DNA from 3 places in the Sphingopyxis sp. Geo25 genome. Region 3 is predicted to be linked to each of the others. Evidence: predicted binding sites of a transcription regulator. Region 3 holds the regulator's gene; each other region holds the start of a gene.

Region 1 (6,909 bases), on a different contig from region 3:
GGCCATGCCGCGCTATAGCGCCCGCGCAACGATATTCATCAGGAAAGTCGGCACCGCATGACTTATACGCCGCCCGTCACCGAACAGATGTTCGTCCTCGACCATATCGCGCGCATCGACGCGATGGCCGCCCATGACAAATATGCCGCCGCGACCCCCGACATGGTCGAGGCGATCGTCACCGGCATCGGCGACTTCGCGGCCGAGGTTTACGCGCCGCTCAACCGCGTCGGCGACACGAACAACCCGAAATGGCAGGACGGCAAGGTCACCATGCCCCCGGGCTTCAAGGAAGCCTATAAACAGTTCGTCGAGGCCGGCTGGGGCAGCCTCGACGGCCCCAGCGAATATGGCGGGCAGGATCTGCCCTTCACGCTTGCGACCGTCGTGATCGAGGCGCTCGGCACCGCCAATATGGGCTTCACGCTCTGCAGCATCCTGACCCCCGGCGCGATCCACGCGCTGATGGCCTATGGCACCGAGGAGCAGCGCCAGACCTGGCTGCCCAAGCTCGTCACCGGCGAATGGAACGGCACGATGAACCTCACCGAGCCCGCCGCGGGCAGCGACGTCGGCGCGCTCCGCTCGACCGCCGAAAAGGTCACCGAAGGACCGGACGCGGGCCTGTACCGGATCAAGGGCCAAAAGATCTTCATCACCTTCGGCGAGCACGACCTCACCGACAATATCGTCCACCTCGTCCTCGCGCGCACCCCCGGCGCGCCCGAGGGGACGCGCGGCATCTCGCTCTTCCTCGTCCCCAAATATCGCCTCGACGCGAACGGCAATCCGACGATTTCGAACGGCGTCCACTGCGCCTCGATCGAGCACAAGCTCGGCATTCACGGCTCACCGACCGCGGTGATGGTCTATGGCGACGGCGAGGATTGCCTCGGCGAGATCGTCGGCGACGAGATGGGCGGCATGCGCGCGATGTTCGTGATGATGAACAACGCGCGGCTGATGGTCGGCTGCCAGGGCGTCCAGATCGCCGAGCGCGCGCTGCAACAGGCGCAGCGCTATGCCGCCGAGCGCGTCCAGTCGTCGCTCGCGGGCAGCGCCGACCGCACCCCGGTGACGATCGAACACCACCCCGACGTCAAGCGGATGCTCTGGCGGATGCGCGCGCAGACCGAAGCCGCCCGCGCGCTCATCTATTACGCCTCGGCGCAGACCGATTTCGGCAAGCTCGGCGACGAAGCCGCCGCGCTGCGCGCCGAGGTGCTCATCCCGCTCGCCAAGGCGCACGCGACCGACATCGGCTGCGAGGTCGCGAGCATCGGCGTGCAGGTCCACGGGGGCATGGGCTTCATCGAGGAAACCGGCGCCGCGCAGCATTATCGCGATGCGCGCATCGCCCCGATCTACGAGGGCACCAACGGCATCCAGGCCGCCGACCTCGTCGGGCGCAAGCTCGGCATGGCGGGCGGCGACGGGATACGCTCGCTGATCGACGATATCGCGCGCGGCGCCGCCGATTTCCCCGAATTGGCGCAGCTCGCCGAGGCGTGCCGCCACGTTACCGGCTGGCTCGAAACCGCGAGCATCGCCGACCGGCTCGCGGGCAGCTATCCCTATCTCACCATGTTGTCGACCGCGACCTGCGGCTGGCTGATGGCGACGCAGCACAAGGTGGCAGAGGCCGCGCTGGCATCGGGCAAAGGCGACGCCGCCTTCCTCCAGGCGAAGCTCGTCTCGACGCGCTTCTACCTCCAGCAGATCGTGCCCGCGGCGACCGGCCTCGCGGCGTCCGCGCTCGCCGGCGACGCAGCGCTCGCGCCCGTTCCCGCGATCGCCTGAAACATCAGGATTTCCGCGCCCTCCGGCGACCTGCCGGAGGGCGCGGAAAGATTCATAATTAACGCGATGCTAACCATCGGCGGCTAGGACGTTCCGGCAATTGCTGGAGACGTGCGTGCCCATTCCGGTAAAGAGTCTGATTATCAGCTGGCGCACGATCGGCCTGTCGCTGCTGCTCAGCGTCGTCGTCGGCCTGTCGTCGGTCGGCGAGCCCGTCGACCGCGTCATCGAGGCGTCGATCGGCCGCGTCGCGTGGCGCCCGGTATCGGGCGAAACCGTCGTCGTCGGCGTCGATGACAAGACGCTGCAATCGCTCCAGAATCAGGAGCTCACCGTTGCCAATCACGCAAAAATCATCCGCGCTATCAACGCTGCCGGCGCAAAGCGCCTATTCGTTGACTTTTCCTATCGGCGTCGGCTGACCGACCCCGATCTGCTAAAGGTCGCCGCGGCCGTGCATCAGATGGGGGACCGGATCATCCTCGCGGTTCCCGCGGCCAAAATACAAGGCACCGAGGTCAAGGTCGACTATTGGCCTCCCGCCTCGATGGGGGATCGGGCAAAACGCGCCTGTATCTGTTGGGAGTATGAATTTTGGCAAGTCTGGCGGGTGCCGCTTGCGGTGTCGGTCGACGGCCGCGTCCTGCCCAGCTTCGCCGCGCTGCTTGCCAACCGTCCGCTCGACAAGCCGTCGGTGTTTCAGCTCGATTATTCCTACGACACTTCGACCATAAAGGAATATAGTGCGGTCGACCTGCTCACGGGCCGCGTGGGCGCCAAGGAACTTCGCGGTAAAGACGTCATTTTCGCGCCGACAAATTCGGCGGCGTTCGACCAGCATTTCCTGCCCGGCCATGACACCATGGCGGGCGCCTATATTCACCTGATCGCCGGTGAAGCGTTGAAGCGTGGCACTCCCATCGATCTCGGCTTCCTGCCCGGGCTTGCGCTGACGTTCGTGGCGATGATGGCGTCGCTGGCTTTTCGCCACGGCCGCTGGTTCGTTCGCATCGCCTTCGCGATGACGCTCGCCCTGATCGCCGCCAAGGTGGCGCTCAGCCTTTCGCTCGTGTCGACCCAGATCGGCGCCGCCTGCTTCCTGATCGCAACGCTCAGCGCCAATGTGTCGCGCACCCGTCGCCGCGACTCGGCACAGCGCGAAAACCCCGTGTCGGGGCTTCCCAATTTCGAGGCGCTGCGCTCGCAAACGCCTTTCGGCAGCGCGACCGTCGTCGCCGCGAAGGTCGTCAATTTCGAGGATCTCGCCGCCTTCATCCCCGGCGACGGCATCGGCCAGCTCGTCGAACAGGTCACCCGCCGCCTGCAACTCGCCTCGCAGGGCACCGTGCTGCACCACGACCTCGACGGCACCTTCGCGTGGCTCGTCCCTTATTATCAGCACAGCCAGATCGAGGGGCAGCTCGCGGGGCTCGCCGCGTTGTTCAACGCGCCGCTGACGATCGGCGAGCTCCGCGTCGACGTCGCGATAGCTTTCGGGGTCAACGACGAGTTCGAGGGGTCGAACGCGCAGCGCCTCGCCGCCGCGCTCGTCGCCGCCGAACAGTCGATTCGCACGCGCTCGCTGTGGACCAAATATACGCCGCGCGAAAAGGAGGATGCCGGCTGGCAGCTGTCGTTCCACTCGCAGCTCGAGGATGCGCTCACCGGCGGCGACATCTGGGTCGCCTTCCAGCCGCAATATGAGATTGCGTCGAAGCGGCTCGTCGGGATCGAGGCGCTGGTGCGCTGGACGCACCCGACGCGCGGGCCGATCCCGCCCGACGAGTTCATCGTCCAGGCCGAAAAGAGCCAGGACATCTATCGCCTCACCCTGTTCGTGATGGATCAGGCGATCCGCTCGGCGGCGCAGCTGCGCGAGCGGGGCATATCGGCGCATATGTCGGTGAACCTGTCGGCGACCTTGCTCGACCATCGCGACCTTGTCGGCACGATCCGCGTCATGCTCACCGCGCATCATCTGCCGCCCGAACTGCTCACGATCGAGGTCACCGAAACCGCGCAGATCGAAAACAGCCGCGAGGCGCGCCAGACGCTCGCCCAGTTCCGCCGTTCCGGCATCCGCCTGTCGATCGACGATTATGGCACCGGCCAGTCGAACCTCGAATATCTGACCGAAATCGAAGCCGACGAGATCAAGATCGACAAGCGATTCGTGATGACGATGCGCGATTCGCAGCGCAACCTCGAGGTCGTCAAATCGACGATCGAACTTGCGCATCGCCTGGGCGCCGTCGCGGTGGCCGAAGGCATTGAAGATGCACCGACTTTGGCCCTGCTCGAACAATTGGGCTGCGATATCGGCCAGGGATATCTGCTTGGAAAGCCGCAACTATTTTCCGAGCTGGTCAACAGCCTCGCCGCCACCCCGCAAAGCCGCACCGCCTAGCCGCCAAAATGGCCGTAATTGTTAAGGTTAAGACTCGCTTTACCATATCGATTAAGGTATATGCTGCGTTAACTGTTCTTCGTGGGCAGTGCCAACAGGAGATCTGACATGGGTTGGTTCTGGAAGTTCCTGGGCGGCGGCGGCACCGGTAACGGCGGCGGCGACGCGTAAGCCAGGATAGAGATCAAAAGGGTCCCGGATGTTTCCGGGGCCCTTTTTCTATGCCCGCCGAATGCCCACCAGACGTTGCGGTCACCCCCCGAATTTTTTCGGGCCGCCGTGCCTCTTTTGCCACAGCGCGCCAAACCCCGCGGAAACGCGGGCGATCGCGCTGTGAAGTGTGCGATCCCGTCGACGAAGCGAATCAAAATATCGACGAGTTGAGTCGCGAAGCTGTCATTTAGCGTCTTGCATCGACGCGCCGACGTGGCACTATGGATGGTGGGTAGACCACGGGGGCACCCCAACAAATAGTATTTGGCCGGAAGTGGCGGATTTCCGTCGTCCATCCCATATGGACACGGGAAAACCCCTTCTGCGCCCGAAAATAAGTGCCCCGACGGTCGCTGGAGATGCTAAGACTGGGGCTTCGCCCCGAGTCGAACAGGACGGGAACAAACGCGCTGCGCGCGCGTCGGGAAATGGGGGCGATCTAGATGGATTTTCGCGAAACAGAGCGGGTGGAGACGAACGACGTGGCAACGATGGAACTGACGAAGACGGACGCCCCGGCGGCCACCGAATCGAAGGCGGAGGGCAAGGCGGAAACGCCTGCGAAGCTTAACGATTCGGGCGAGCCCGCGGTGCACGCGCGCCGATTCGACGTCGCCGTCGACCGCAGCCGCGATTCGCTGCTCACCGACTTCGGCAAGGAGACGCTCGAGGACCGCTACCTCCTCCCCGGCGAATCCTATCAGGACCTCTTTGCGCGCGTCGCCTCGGCCTATGCCGACGACCAGGATCATGCGCAGCGCCTCTACGACTATATCTCGAAGCTGTGGTTCATGCCCGCCACCCCCGTTCTCTCGAACGGCGGCACCGGCCGCGGCCTGCCGATCAGCTGCTACCTCAATTCGGTCGACGACAGCCTCGAGGGCATCGTCGGCACCTGGAACGAGAATGTCTGGCTCGCCAGCCGCGGCGGCGGCATCGGCACCTATTGGGGCGCGGTGCGCGGCATCGGCGAACCCGTCGGCCTCAACGGCAAGACCAGCGGCATCATCCCCTTCGTCCGCGTGATGGACAGCCTCACCCTCGCGATCAGCCAGGGCTCGCTCCGCCGCGGTTCGGCCGCCTGCTATCTCGACATCTCGCACCCCGAGATCGAGGAGTTTCTCGAGGTCCGCAAACCCTCGGGCGACTTCAACCGCAAGGCGCTGAACCTCCACCACGGCGTCCTCATCACCGACGAGTTCATGGAAGCGGTGCGCGACGGCAAGGAATTCGACCTCCGCAGCCCCAAGGACCAGAGCGTCCGCGGCACCGTCGACGCGCGCTCGCTGTTCCAGAAGCTCGTCGAAACGCGCCTCGCGACGGGCGAGCCCTACATCATCTTCATCGACCAGGTGAACCGCATGATGCCGAAGCATCATCGCGACCTTGGGCTCAAGGTCTCGACCTCGAACCTCTGCTCCGAAATCACGCTACCCACAGGGCGCGACCATCTCGGCAACGATCGCACCGCGGTCTGCTGCCTCTCGTCCTTGAACCTCGAAACCTGGGACGAATGGAACGGCGACAAGCTGTTCATCGAGGATGTCATGCGCATGCTCGACAATGTCCTCCAGGACTATATCGACCGCGCCCCGCCCGAAATGGCGCGTGCCAAATATAGCGCCAGCCGCGAACGCTCGGTCGGCCTCGGCGTCATGGGCTTCCACAGCTTCCTGCAGGCGCGCGGCCTGCCGTTCGAGGGCGCGATGGCGAAGTCGTCGAACCTGCGCATCTTCAAGCATATCCGCGCGCAGGTCGATCAGGCGTCGATGCTGCTCGCCAAGGAACGCGGCCCCTGCCCCGACGCCGCCGATCAGGGCGTGATGGAGCGCTTCAGCTGCAAGATGGCGATCGCGCCGACCGCGTCGATCAGCATCATCTGCGGCGGCACCAGCGCGTGCATCGAGCCGATCCCCGCGAACATCTACACGCACAAGACGCTCTCGGGCAGCTTCTCGATCCGCAACCCGCACCTCGAGGCGCTCCTCGTCGACAAGGCGAAGAACAGCGACGCAGTGTGGAACTCGATCCTCGAAAAGGGCGGCAGCGTCCAGCACCTCGACTTCCTGACGCAGGACGAGAAGGACTGCTACAAGACCAGCTTCGAGATCGACCAGCGCTGGCTGCTCGAACTCGCCGCCGACCGCACGCCCTATATCGATCAGGCCGCGTCGCTGAACCTGTTCATCCCCGCCGACGTCGAGAAATGGGACCTGCTGATGCTCCACTACCGCGCGTGGGAACTCGGCATCAAATCGCTCTACTATCTCCGCTCGAAATCGGTGCAGCGCGCCGGCTTCGCGGGCGGGGTCGAGGCTGACAACACCGCCGAAGCGCCGAAATATGAACTCAGCGCCGAAAGCACCGATTACGACGAGTGTCTGGCTTGTCAGTAAAGCATAAAACCCCTCTCCCCTTGTGGGAGAGGGAGGGGCCCGTCGCCGCGTGAGCGGCGATGGGAGGGTGAGGGGAAGAGGCCGCAAGGCCGA
Region 2 (6,909 bases), on a different contig from region 3:
GCAGATCGCTGCCAAGAAGAAGCTCGGTTTCGGCGCCGCCAAGGCGGTCAAGGATCGCCTCAACGGTTGAGCAGGTGCGTCCCGCCCGCCAGCCGGCGGGACGGCCGCGCGGCGGCATGTCGAGCGCGGCATATGATGAGCGCGCTCTGGCCTCGCAGGCTCCGGCCAGGGGTCGCGATCCTGTTTTGGCCGCGCGGCGCACTTGGTCTCGCCATCCTTGCGGCGCGGGCGCACGCACCCGGGGCGGGTGGACAGCGCTGGCGCGCTGCCACGGTCCTGGCTACGCCAAGACCTACCCTCCCGTCTGCGCGCACGCCGCGCCGCTGCGGGCTCGCCAAGAGCGCGCTTTTCATTCGGCCCTTCGGGCCGGGCAGCAGTGCGGTCTATAGCGGCAGGTCGGCCTGCGCGCGCAGCGGTTCGATGAAGAATGCGTGTCGCGGCGGCTCCTCGAACAGCACCTCGTTGGGGAGGCTGCCGTCGATCCAGTGCATCACATCGCGGCGGTGGATGATGACGCCATGGCGCTGCTGATAGGGAATAACATCTGCCCCTGCCGGGATGGTGAGTATCCGGTACGAGAGGGGCCAGTCGGCGAGCGGCGGATCCCAGATCGCGGCGAGGTAGAAGAAATTGCCGCTGTCGAGCGTCACCCGGTAGCGGTGATCGCCGGTGCCCATGCGGAATTCCGAGGCGGGGATCAGGCAACGGCGCTTCGGGAAGGCGCGGCCTTCGGACCGGACGAAGCGATAGTTGATGCCGTCGGAAAAGCGTGGATCGCTTCCCCAGACCGCCTCGACCATTTCTAACTCGCTTTCATGCTCCGGATTGCGTCTTATGAGCGCACGGCGGCTGCCATCCGGGGCATCGGGATCGAAAGGGGTTGGCGCCGTGCGCATGGTTGGAACATAATGGGAACGATTGCGAGTCGCAAGCATCAGGGGCGGCACTGGAATGTGTAACGATTACAAGCTGGAAGTCGACGTTGCTTCGATCATGGAAGACTTCGACGACCTCCAGATCAAGATCAAAATGCCCGAAGGCGCTCCCAATGTGCCGGCGCGCGAGGATGTGCGAATCACTGACATGGCGCCGATCGTGAAGGCGAGTGACGGCGATGCCGTCGGCGAACTTGTGAACCGGCGATGGAGCTGGCCGGGGCAGGGCGGAAAGCCGGTCTATAATGTTCGCTCCGAGCGCCGCGAACTTGGCGCGGGCCGCTGTCTCGTTCTGTGCGACGGTTTCTACGAGTTCACCGATCCGACAGACCTGTCGCAAAAGCGGCTCGATAAATGGCTCTTCACGATGAAAGATCATCGCTGGTTCTGCATGGCGGGCATCTGGCGCGATGCGCATGTCGGCGAAGCCTTCAGCCTGCTGACAATGGACGCAGGTCCCGATATCGCGCCCTACCATCACCGCCAGATCATCCCGCTACCGCGCGACAAATGGCCCGCCTGGCTCGATCCCCGCGTACCGGCCGAAGACGTCCTGCAATGGCTGCCCGAAGGAATGCTCGAGGTGACCCAGGTCTATGGCAAACCGCCGGCGCAGGGAGCGCTCGCGTTATGACCATGACCGACGCCGAAGGGCTCGATCTTTTCGTAAAGGCGCAGGAGCAAGTTTATCCTCGGGCACTCGAAGAGATCAGGCGCGGGCGGAAGCGCACGCATTGGATGTGGTTCGTCTTTCCTCAACTGGCCGGCCTGGGGCGAAGTGCTATGGCGCAGCTCTACGGCCTCGCAGGCGTCGAGGAAGCGCGTGCCTATCTCGCCCATCCGCTTCTCGGCGCGCGCTATCTCGAATGCGTCGAGGCACTGCAGGATCTGACGGGCAGCGACCCGGTAGCGGTGTTCGGTGAGGTCGACAGTGTCAAACTTCGATCGTCGCTCACGTTGTTCGAGGCGGCCTCTGACAATTCGCTCTTGGTGGCCGCGCTAAACCGATGGTTCGGGGGCGAACGTGATGATCGCAGCCTCGCCTTGCTCGGCGCCGGAGGCACAGACTGAAGCGAACGAAAGGCTGTCCGGGGCGATGGAACTGAACAATCGCGAAATCGCAACGCTGATTTGGCTGGCGATCCTCGCGGTTGTCGTCTTCCGCCTGGCCTCGGTCCGGATCGCCTTTCGGGGCCTGCTGAGCGCTTTTGCGCAGCGCCAGATCCTCATGATCTACGGCGTGGCAGGCCTTTATGTAGGCGCGTGTGTCGCGTTTCTCTCGTGGTGGGGGATATGGACGACCGACAACCTCAAATCGACGATCTTGTGGTCGATCACCTTCCTCTTCGTAACGCTCATCGATGCCAATCGGATCGATGAGGACAAAACCTACTTCGGCCGGACGATCCGCGATACGCTCGGCCTTACGGGCCTCCTCGTCTTTATCGGCGGCCTCGAGAGCTTCAGCCTTTCAGCCGAGTTGCTCTTCGTACCGGTGATATCGTTCGTGTCGCTCACGCACCAGGTCGGCCTCAGCAATCCAGCACACAAACCCGCCTCGAACTGCCTCGGCGCACTCCTCGTGGCCGCAGGCATCGCCATTCTCACGTACAGCATTCACGCAACCTGGCTCGAATGGGCGAAGTTCGACCTGCGCAAGAATCTGAGCGAACTGCTCGTTCCCATTCTTCTGTCGCTTCTTTTCCTGCCCTTTCTGTACGCCCTCTCGATTTTCCTCGTGTATGACCGCAACTTCACGAACATCGCATATGCCTTGCCCGACAAGGGGCTTGCGCGTTTCGCTCGGCGCCGCGCGCTTTTCGCCTTTCGTACCGACCTCAATCTCCTGAAGCGCTGGCGCCATATCATCGTCCAGCGGCGCCCTTCAGATCGGCTGGGCGTCGTGCAGGCGATTGCTCAGGCGATGCGCGAGCGCGACAATGCGTTGCGGCGTTCGGCCGTCGACGCCGCTGACGGCTGGTCGCCATACGCGGCCGTGGAATTCCTCGCGTCTGAAGGTTTTTCGCCGCCAGACTATCTCTGGTATTTCGATGGGTATCGCGCGCGCGTCACGCACAAGTTCGGTGATGATCCGCTCGCCAACTATGCCACCTATTATGTCGAGGGCGACGAGGCACACGCGACGCTGTTGACCCTCGAACTCTGGATATGGGGGAAGGATGATCGCGAAAGGGACGAGCAGCGCTTTGCCGAACTCATCGCCATATTGATGGATCGTGCGGTGGGCGCGGAGGCCCGGGCTGCTTTTCGCGATGAACTCGACCCTGAGGTCGATGGCGCCTCGCTCGATTGGAACGGATATCGCTTCCGGATCGAAGCCGAAGAACCGAATCCGACCGGGCGATATTCGCTCGATTTTTCGATCGTGCACCCCAGCAATCCTGAAAACACCTCATCCTGATCCCACCAATTATCCGGACATCTCAATGCGGTGACGAGCGATCGGCACGCCCGTGCTGCAGCCGACTTGACGAATGTTTCCTGCGAGTGGAACATATAGGGAACATTTGAGTCGATATCATCATGAGCGCAACGCCCATTTCTTCGCTCCGGCCGAGTGCCGATGAGCTTGCCGCGCTTCGCGAGGCGGTCGCGCGCGTTGCGGCCGCGCGCGGGCCGGTGCTGCCGTTCGGAATCGGGGCGCTCGATCATGGCCTTGCCGGCGGCGGTCTCGACGGCGCGGGCCTCCATGAGATCGCCGGCGCTTCGGCAAGCTGGAGCGATGATGCCGCCGCAACGCTGTTTGTGGCCGGGATCGCCGCGCGCTTCGCGGCGGCGCCCGATGTCTCGGTCCTCTGGGCGCTGACCCGCTTCGATCTCTACGCGCCCGCGCTTGAACAGGCGGGACTCGGGCCGGATTCGATCCTCTATGCGCGGGGCAAGGACGACCGCGATCTCCTCATGATGTGCGAGGATGCCTTGCGCGACGGTGCGCTCGCCTGCGTCGTCGGCGAGGTGAAGGCCGCCGACCAGACCGCGACGCGGCGGCTGCAGCTCGCGGCCTCCGAAGGCAAGACGCCGATGCTGCTCTACCGGCGCTATCGTCGCTACGGCCAATGCCCGCTCGCCGATCCATCGCTCGCGATGACCCGCTGGCGCATATCTGTGCTGCCGTCGGCGCGCCTCGCGACGCCCGGTGTCGGGCGCGGGCGATGGGGCGTCGAGCTCGTCCGCCAGCGCGGCGGACCGCCTTTCTCCCTCGAACTGGAGGCGTGCGATGACAAGGGTCGCCTCGCTCTTCCTTCCGCAGCTCGCGATCGAGCGGTTGCGGATGGCAGGGCGGCATCCGCCGCGATCGAACGCGCCGCCTGAACCGGCGCGGGCCGGCCCGCGCTTCCCCGAGCCCGTCGACGACAACCCCGGCGCCTGCTCGGTGCCGAAGGGTGGCGGCTGGCGTCCTGGCGCGCGTTGGGCACAGGATAAGGGGACGGCGGCATCGGTCGACACGCTCCCGGCGCACCAGCGGCCGACGATGCGCGAGCTAGGACGGCGCAGTGAAGCGGCGGAACCGGTCTTCCGGACATTGCGATCCGACGACGCGCCACCCGCAGGGATTCCGGCGCCTATGCCGTTGTTATGGGGGCCGCGGCCGACGATCGTCGTCGCGCGCACCGGGCAGCGCGAGGTCGTGACCGCCGCCTGTCGTCAAGCGCAGGACCTCGGCCTCGCGGTCGGGATGGCCGCGGCGCATGCACGCGCGCTTGTCGCCGATCTCGACGTGCTCGATGCCGAACCCGCTGCCGACGCGGAATGGCTCGACCGGCTTGCGCTTCACGCCGCGCGCTGCTGGACGCCGACCGCTGCCGTTTCGGGCGTCGACGGCCTCTGGCTCGACCTGACCGGCGCGAGCCATTTGTTCGGTGGCGAAGAAGGGTTCGCGCGGCGACTTCTGGCGTTCCTCAAGCGCCTCGGCTTCACTGCGCATGTCGCGATCGCCGGAACCCCCGGCGCCGCGCATGCGCTCGCGCGCTTCGGCGGAAGCGCGGCTCTGATTCTGCCGGAAGGGAGTGAGGGGGAGGCGCTGGCGCCTCTGCCGCTGGCGGCGCTCCGGCTGGCGCCGGAGGCGCTCGCCGCCGCGGCGCGGTTCGGGATCGAGCGGGTGGCCGATCTTTATCCCATGCCGCGCGGGCCGCTGGCCCGGCGGCTCGGCCGCGGCGCGGTCGAGCGGCTCGATCAGGCGCGCGGGTTTTTGCCGGAACCGATCGTGCCCGTGGTGCCATTCGAGGTGCCGCGTGCCGAACGGCAGCTTCTCGAGCCGATCGGGACCGCCGAGGCGATCGAGCAGGTCATCGCCGATCTGCTCGCCGATCTCGTCGGCACGCTCGAACGCAAGGGCCTCGGGCTCCGATCCGCGCTGCTGACCTGCGAGCGCGTCGATGCGGCGCGGCAGATCATCGGGATCGGGACGGCGCGGGCGACGCGCGATGCTTCGCATCTCTTGCGCCTGTTCCGGCTGCGGATCGACCGTATCGAGCCCGGGCTGGGGATCGAGGCGATGACGCTCGCGGCGCCAGCGGTCGAACACCTCGCGCCGGTGGCGTTGGGCGCTGCGCTCGGCGGCGAGCCGCGGGCGCCCGACCTCGCGCCGCTTGTCGATCAGCTCGCAGGCCGGGCCGGGGCAGACGCACTCTTTCGCTTGCGCGCCATTGAGAGCGATGTTCCCGAACGCGCGGTCGGACGCGCCGGCCCGCTGGCCAAGCCTGCCGGCTGGCCTTCGTGGCCGCGCCCCATCCGGATGCTCGCGCGGCCCGAACGCTTGTCGGCGGTGGTCGCGCTGCTCCCCGATCATCCGCCGCGCCGCTTCGCGTGGCGCGGGCGGGCCTATTCGGTGGTCGCGGGCGACGGGCCCGAGCGCATCCATGGCGAATGGTGGCGCCGCGCCGGCGAGATGTGGGCGGTGCGCGATTATTTCCGGGTCGAGGCGGAGAGCGGCGAGCGGTTCTGGCTGTTCCGCCGCGGCGACGCCATCGAGGACAAGACCGGGGATTTGAGCTGGTACATGCACGGTATCTTCGGATGACGACATATGTCGAGCTTCAATCCACGAGCCACTTCTCCTTCCTGCGGGGGGCTTCTTCGCCAGAGGAATTGTTCGCGGCGGCCGCGCACCTCGGCCATTCGGCCCTCGGGCTTTGCGACCGGGGCAGCGTCGCGGGCATGGTGCGCGGCCTGTCGGGGCAGGAGGCGACCGGCGTCCGGCTGATAGCCGGGACGCGCGTCGATCTTCGCGATGGCCGCTCGATCCTGCTCTATCCGACCGATCGGGCCGCCTGGTCGCGGCTGACGCGGCTCCTGTCGCTGGGGAAAGCGCGCGGCGGCAAGGGACAATGCTGGCTCGACTGGCCGGATATCGCAGCCTCGGCCGAGGGCCTCTTCGCAATCCTCGTGCCCGACGTTGCGGACGAGCGTGCGCGGCTGGATCTCGCAGAACTGCGCGGGGCCTTCGGTCATCGCGCGTTCCTTGCGCTCGCTCTGCGCCGGCGGCCCGGTGATTATGCGCGGCTGCGCGCGCTCGACGATCTCGCGCGCGGTGTCGGCGTTCGAGCTGTCGCCTGCGGCGACATCCTCTATCACGCACCCGAGCGCCGACCCCTGCAGGACGTGCTGACCGCGATCCGCGAGAAGACCACGGTCGATGCACTGGGGTTTCAGCGCGAGCGCTTCATGGACCGGGCCCTGAAGAGCCCCGCGGAAATGGAAAGGCGCTTCGCGCTCTTTCCGGACGCGATCGTGGCGACCGCCGACATTGCCGCGCAATGCCGCTTCGATCTCGCCGAGATCCGCTACCAATATCCCTATGAGCAGGTGATGGAGGGGCGGACGGCACAGGAGGCGCTGGCGGCGCTCACCGAGGAAGGCGCTTCGCGCATGTTTCCGGGCGGCGTGCCGCCTGCCTATCGGAAACAGATCGATCATGAGCTGCGATTGATCGACGAACTCGATTACGCTCCCT
Region 3 (6,909 bases):
GAGTTCCTCATCGCCGCGCGCACCGCGTGCGATCTGCCCGTCCTGCGCAAGGATTTCATGATCGACCCCTGGCAGGTCGCCGAGGCGCGCTCGATCGGCGCCGATGCGATCCTGATCATCGTCGCGGCACTCGACGACGGCGCCATGCGCGACATCGAGGCGGCGGCGGTCGAGCGCGGCATGGACGTGCTCGTCGAAGTCCACGACGAAGCCGAACTCGACCGGGCGCTGGCCAAGCTCCAGTCGCGCCTGATCGGCGTCAACAACCGTGACCTGCGCACCTTCGAAACCGATCTCGCCGTCACCGAGCGCCTTGCGAAGCGCGTTCCGGCGGGCACGTTGCTCGTCGGCGAAAGCGGCATCGCGACCCGCGCAGACTGCCAACGCCTCGCGGAAAGCGGCGTAAAAACCTTTCTCGTCGGCGAAAGCCTGATGCGCCAGGACGACGTCACGGCGGCAACGAAAGCGCTGCTCGAAGGCTGACGGCCGCTTTGGGGTGGAAAGCAGACGTTGCCCACTAGCGTAAGTTAGCGAGCATTCCTCCGCACGGCGCCGCCTTATCTGAAATTCCAGAGCGCTGAGTGATTACCACTGTTTTGTTGCCAATCTGGACTTGGGCCGGCAGCTTCGTCTGGTCTGCTTCCATAAACTCAACAACAAGCTCAGTCGGTGACGACCACCTCAGATTAACCCCCCAACTGCACTCGCTTCGCGTGGCCCCATATAGCGCACCGGCAGCAACAGTGTCGTCTGTTTCTGCGCGCGATGGCCGCAGTTTAATTTCGTATCCAAACGCAGTCGTTGCGCCACCATTCGTCTCGAACAGAATGGCGCGGGTCGTTCCGTCAGGTGAGGTAACTGACGCGACCTCATCGCTGCTGGGCTGGCCTATACAGCTGCAGAGCAGAAAAACTGTTGGAAGCAGAATGATGGGGCGCATCAGGTAAACTTGCCACGGAGCGTTTATGTCCGCAATCGGTCGTTTCCTGCCATTCCCCTTGCCTTTCCAGCCCTGCCTTGCTTCGCTCCCGACGATGAAACCCAAACCGACTCATCTCGACGACACCGGCGCCGCGCATATGGTCGATGTCGGGACCAAGCCCGCCACCGGGCGCCGCGCCGTCGCGGGCGGCCGGATCACGATGTCAGCCGATGCGCTCGACGCGATCCGCAGCGGCGACGCGCCCAAGGGCGACGTCCTCTCAACCGCGCGTATTGCCGGGATCATGGCCGCCAAGCGCACGGCCGATCTCATTCCGCTCTGCCACCCGCTCGCGCTCTCTAAAGTGTCGGTCGAGTTCGCGTGGGAAAGCACCGGCATCGCCGTGCGCGCAACCGCCGCGACGACCGGCCCGACCGGCGTCGAAATGGAGGCGCTCACGGCTGCATCGGTTGCGCTCCTGACGCTTTACGACATGGCGAAGGCGCTCGACCGCGCGATGATCCTCGGCGATATCCGCCTGCTCGAAAAGAGCGGCGGTCGCTCGGGCGACTGGCGCGCCGAATGAGCGGCCTGCTCCCGGTCGAGGAGGCGCAGGCCCGGCTGCTGGCCCTGCGAGGGCCGCTCGGTAGCGAGAATGTCATCTTTTCCCGGTCCTTTGGTCGATATCTTTCGCAGGATATCCTCGCCCAACGCGACCAGCCTTCGGCCGACCTGTCGGCGATGGATGGCTACGCAATCCGCGCCGCCGACCTGCCCGGCCCGTGGGCGGTGACCGGCGAAATCGCTGCGGGCAGCACGCCGCTCCAGCGCGTCGGCCCCGGCGAGGCGATGCGCATCTTCACCGGCGCGATGCTTCCCGAGGGCGCCGACACGATCGTTATCCAGGAGGATGCCATTACCGAGGGCACGCATTTGCGTCTCGCCACCGCTGACGAGATCCGGCCCGGCCAGCACGTCCGGTCGCGCGCGAGCGACTTTCCGACGGGCGCGCGCCTTCTCGCCGCCGGAACCCGCGTCACGCCCGGCGTCATTGCCGCCGCGATCATGAGCGGCGCCGCGCAGTTGCCGGTAGGCACCCGTTCGCGCGTCGCGATCATCACCACCGGCGACGAACTCGTCCAGCCGGGCCACGCGCTCGCGCCCGGCCAGATCCCGGACAGCAACGGCACAATGCTCGCGGCGATGCTCGGGACCGAGCCCGCCGACGTCTCGCTGCCTTTGCACATTCGCGATGACCGGCTGATGATATCGCGTGTTCTCAGGGACCTGGCGCGACGTCACGACGTCATCGTGACCGTCGGCGGCGCCTCCGTCGGCGATCATGATCATGTCCGCGGCGCGCTTGAGGACGCTGGCGGCTCCCTCGATTTCTGGAAGATTGCGATGCGCCCGGGCAAGCCCCTGATTGCCGGCCGCATCGACGACGCCATATTGCTCGGCCTGCCCGGCAATCCCTCGTCCGCCTTTGTCACCGCGACGCTGTTCCTCCTCCCCCTCGTTCGCCACCTCGCCGGGGCGCACGCGCCGTTACCCGAGGTTCGGCAAGCTCCGCTCGCCGCCGCGCTCGGCCCCGGCGGCAAGCGGCGCGACTATCTCCGCGCACGGCTGGAGGGCGGCTTGCTCTCGGTCTTCGACGGACAGGACAGCGGCCGCACCGTGCCGCTCGCCGAAGCGAACGCGCTGGTGATCCGCGACATCGCTGCGCCGGCGCGCTTGGTGGGTGAACCAGCGGACTATATCGCTATCGCTTGACAAGTTCCGGTTTGTTCCACTATCGTTCTCCCTATGTCCGGAACTGACATCATGGAGAACAAGCGATGTTGACCGCGAAGCAGCACGAACTGCTCCACTTCATCCAGCAGCGCCTTGACGCGAGCGGCATTTCGCCGTCGTTCGAGGAAATGAAGGAAGCGCTGGGCCTGAAGTCGAAATCGGGTATCCATCGCCTGATAAGCGCTTTGGAAGAAAGGGGTTTTCTCCGCCGCCTGCCCAACCGCGCCCGCGCGCTCGAGGTGCTGAAGGTGCCCGAGGCGGCCAAGACGCCCGTGCGCAACGATAATGTCGTTCCGCTCCGCAAGCCCGCCCCCTCGCTCAAACCGATTGCCGCGAACGATATCGTCGAAGTGCCGCTGCACGGGAAGATCGCGGCTGGCGTCCCGATCGAGGCGTTCGAGGATCACAACCAGCTCGCGGTTCCCGCCGCGCTGCTCGGCGCCGGCGAACATTACGCGCTCGAGGTTTCGGGCGATTCGATGGTCGAGGCGGGGATTTTCGACGGCGACTATGCGCTGATCCAGAAGGTCAGCACCGCTCGCGAGGGCGATATCGTCGTCGCGCTCGTCGACGGACAGGATGCGACGCTCAAATTCTTCCGCCGCGAAGGCAAGATGATCCGGCTCGATCCTGCAAACAGTTCGTACGAACCCCAGCGCTACGAAGCTGGGCGCGTCATTGTGCAAGGGCGGCTTTCGGGACTGCTTCGTCGTTACCACTGACCTGCGGCGCATTGCGCCACGGATGGCCGTCGCCCGCCGTCAGCGCGGCGACGGCTTTCGGCTTTTCGCCAAGGTAGATGGCAAGCCCGCCGCTTTCCGCCAGACTGTCGCGGTCGATCGTCAGCCAGCGCCCGACGCATTCGCGTGGTAGCCAACGGTCGCTGATCACCACATCGGCGGCGGCGCAGGCGGGCGCCATCACGCTTCCCTCGATCCGGTCGCGGCCGCGTGAGGCGAGGACGATGCGGCCCTCCTGTACCCAGCGGCAGAAATCGACATTGCACGCGACATGGTCGAGCATGGCCAGCGCGCCCAGCGGCGCGTCGCTGCCGCCCGCCTCGTTCATCGTATCGCGGACGAAATCGCCCGCGCGATCGCGCAGCAGCGCATAACCGCCGCCGGGCACAGCAGCGGCGATGTTTCGACCATCGGCAGTGATCAGCAAATCGGGGCGCGGCTGCAGGACGAGCACCGCCATGCCCGCGACGAGCGGAGCGAGTCCCCACCAGCGCCATGATCGCTGCCAGACGAGAATCCACAAGCCGCCAGCAATCGCCAGCGCAAACGCCCATGCCGGAAACCGCGGTAGCGTAGCGACTGCACCCGGCGCGTCGGCGACCTGATGCGCGAGCGCAATCAGGACTCGCAGGGCCTGCTCGGCAACCCACCAGAAGGGTGCTCCGAGCCCGAGGCTGTCGAACAGCAACGCGAGCGCCTCGAACGGCATGACAACGAAGGTCGTCAGCGGAATCGCGACGACATTTGCCAGCGCGCCATAAAGTCCGGCCTTGTGAAAATGGAACAATGCGATCGGCGCCAGCGCGACCTCGACCACCAGACCGGTGACCAGCAGGCCGGCGATCCCGCGCGCCCAGCGTCGCACCAGTCCCTCGTCGCGCCGCGCCATGAAGCGCTGCATCGCGGGGCTTTCGTGCAGCACGACGATCGCCGTCACCGCCGCGAAGCTCAGCTGGAAGCTCGGCCCGACGAGCGACTCGGGCCGCCAGACGAGGACGATCAAGGCGCCCGCCGCGACCAACCGCAAGGTCAGCGCCTCGCGCCCCATCAGCAAGGCCACGAGCACCAGCAGCGCCGCGATCAGCGATCGCAATGTCGGCACCTCGGCGCCCGCTAGCCACGTATAGCCCGCCCCCGCCAGCGCCCCGGCGGCCGCCGCGACCGGCAGCACATATCCGCCCAGTGCCAGGCGCGGGCTCAGGGCGAACAGCCGCCGCGCAAACAGCATGGCAAACCCGATCACCGCGGTGACGTGCAACCCGCTGATCGACAGCAGATGCGCCAGCCCGCTTCGTCGCATCGCCTCCTCGTCTTCGGCGGAGATCGCCCCCCGGTCCCCGGTGACCAGCGCCGCCGCGATCCCGCCCGGCGAACCCTCGATCTGGCGGTGGATATGCTCGCTCAGCCGGGCGCGCAGCGGTTGCCTGCCCTGCCCCGCACCCGGCGCGCGCGAAACATCGCCCAACACCGTTCCCACCGCGCCGATCCGGTCGAACCACGCCCGCTGCGCAAAATCATAGCTTCCGGGCAGGCTTGCCGCGGGCGGCGGCATCAACCGCGCGCGCAGCCCGATCCGCTCGCCCGGCATGATCGTGCCGCGCGCTTCGCCACGCAACGTGACGCGAACCCGCGGCGGCAGGTCATCGCGTCCGCGCGGGCGCAGGATCAGTCGCGTCTCGCTCCGCGCCGGCAGCGGTTCGACGGCCTCGACCTCGGCCGAAAAAGCCGTCGTCGCGGGCTGCGCCAGCACCGGCGCACCGACCGATGTCGCGCGCGCCCATATCAGCAGCACCCCGATCGCGATGATGCCGCAGCCCACCATGACCATGCGGCCGATCCGGCTCGACCATCCGATGAGCAACCCGGCCAGCCCGCCGCTCGCGAGCATGAACAGCAAGCCGGTCCAGTGCGCCGCCGCAGGCAAGGCGAACCATGCCGCGATGCCTGTGCCGAGCGCGACGGGCAGCCACAACCCTGTCCGTTCCCGCTCGCTGTCGAGTCGCGCTTCGATGTCGGCCAAAAGCCGGCGCAACGGCGCCGCAAAGCGCAGGCCAATGGGCGTTTGAAGCCGCCTTGTCGCCATGCTAGGGGCTGCCCCGACCTCCGACCCTCAAGGGCGGAAGAATGAAAGAAAGAGGCCAAGGTGGCAACCGAAACCCCAACCGATCTGGCAGAAGCGACCGGCGCTGACGTCGTGACGCGCTTCGCCCCCTCCCCGACCGGCTATCTTCATATCGGCGGCGCGCGCACGGCGCTGTTCAACTGGCTGTTCGCACGCCACCACGGCGGCAAATTCCTGCTCCGCATCGAGGATACCGACCGCGCACGCTCGACCGACGCCGCGATCGACGCGATCCTCGATGGGATGCGGTGGCTCGACCTCGATTGGGACGGCGAGACCGTCTATCAATTCGCGCGCGCGCCGCGTCATGCCGAGGTTGCGCACGAACTGCTTGCGAGGGGCGAGGCCTATCGCTGCTACCTGACGCAGGACGAACTCGCCGCGATGCGGGCCGAGGCGCAGGAGAAGCGCATTCCTTTCCGTGTCCGCAGCCCATGGCGCGACCGCGAGGACGGCGATCCGGCGGTCCCGCACGTCATCCGGCTGCGCGCACCACAGGAGGGAGAGGTGACGATCCACGACCGCGTGCAGGGCGCGGTTACCGTCCAGAATGCCGAGCTCGACGACTTCATCCTGCTCCGCAGCGACGGCACGCCGACCTATATGCTCAGCGTCGTCGTCGATGACAATGACATGGGGATCACCCACGTCATCCGCGGCGACGACCATCTCAACAATGCCTTCCGCCAGCTCGCGCTGATCCGCGCGATGAACTGGCGCGAGCCGACCTATGCCCATGTGCCGCTGATTCACGGCGCCGACGGCGCGAAGCTGTCGAAGCGCCACGGCGCGCTTGGCGTCGACGCCTATCGCGACGAGCTTGGCTATCTGCCCGAGGCTATCAACAACTATCTCCTCCGCCTCGGCTGGGGGCATGGCGATGCCGAGATCATCAGCCGCGAGCAGGCGGTCGAATGGTTCGACCTCGCCAATGTCGGCCGCTCGCCGTCGCGCTTCGACTTCAAGAAGCTCGAAAATCTCAACGGCCACTATATCCGCGAAGCCGATGACGCCCGCCTCGCCGGCCTTGTTGCGCCGCGTGTCGAAACGCTCGTCGGCCGCGCGCTCGGCGATGCCGACCTTGCGCTGCTCACCCGCGCGATGGAGTCGCTGAAGCCGCGCGCGAAGACCCTCGACGAAATCGCCGAAGGCGCGCTTTTCCTTTTTGAAACCCTGCCGCTGGCGGTGGACGAAAAGGCGGCGCAGGTGCTAAGGGACGCTCCGGAGGGAGTGCTCGCGAGCGTCACCGAAAAGCTGCGCGGCCTGAACGGCTGGACTGGCGAAGATATCGAGGCGGCGGTTCGCGCGACAAGCGAGTCGGCCGGAGTCGG

What was found. Region 3 encodes LexA, which represses DNA repair genes until DNA is damaged. Its sites were predicted from a motif close to GTTCCNCNCTTGTTCT; they were not measured.
Region 1: QOL68_RS09855 (ribonucleoside-diphosphate reductase subunit alpha) is a predicted target of LexA. The motif match lies at 4,808-4,823, and genes of this name have one in related genera.
Region 2: QOL68_RS17585 (ImuA family protein) is a predicted target of LexA. The motif match lies at 3,446-3,461, and genes of this name have one in related genera.

What each region holds. Positions count from the first base shown of each region.
Region 1 covers NZ_CATKOZ010000002.1:536,885-543,793, reverse strand. The annotation lists gene QOL68_RS09865 (acyl-CoA dehydrogenase family protein) at 58-1,800, shown strand; gene QOL68_RS09860 (EAL domain-containing protein) at 1,916-4,207, shown strand; gene QOL68_RS09855 (ribonucleoside-diphosphate reductase subunit alpha) at 4,864-6,816, shown strand; gene QOL68_RS09850 (endonuclease domain-containing protein) at 6,884-6,909, shown strand, end outside.
Region 2 covers NZ_CATKOZ010000009.1:11,141-18,049, forward strand. The annotation lists gene QOL68_RS17560 (HU family DNA-binding protein) at 1-70, shown strand, start outside; gene QOL68_RS17565 (SOS response-associated peptidase family protein) at 384-800, opposite strand; gene QOL68_RS17570 (SOS response-associated peptidase family protein) at 952-1,569, shown strand; gene QOL68_RS17575 (DUF1810 domain-containing protein) at 1,572-2,006, shown strand; gene QOL68_RS17580 (hypothetical protein) at 2,032-3,357, shown strand; gene QOL68_RS17585 (ImuA family protein) at 3,480-4,268, shown strand; gene QOL68_RS17590 (DUF6504 family protein) at 4,174-5,976, shown strand; gene QOL68_RS17595 (error-prone DNA polymerase) at 5,973-6,909, shown strand, end outside.
Region 3 covers NZ_CATKOZ010000001.1:1,249,378-1,256,286, reverse strand. The annotation lists gene trpC (indole-3-glycerol phosphate synthase TrpC) at 1-483, shown strand, start outside; gene moaC (cyclic pyranopterin monophosphate synthase MoaC) at 1,035-1,508, shown strand; gene QOL68_RS06195 (molybdopterin molybdotransferase MoeA) at 1,505-2,695, shown strand; gene lexA (transcriptional repressor LexA) at 2,761-3,438, shown strand; gene QOL68_RS06185 (ComEC/Rec2 family competence protein) at 3,392-5,476, opposite strand; gene gltX (glutamate--tRNA ligase) at 5,600-6,909, shown strand, end outside.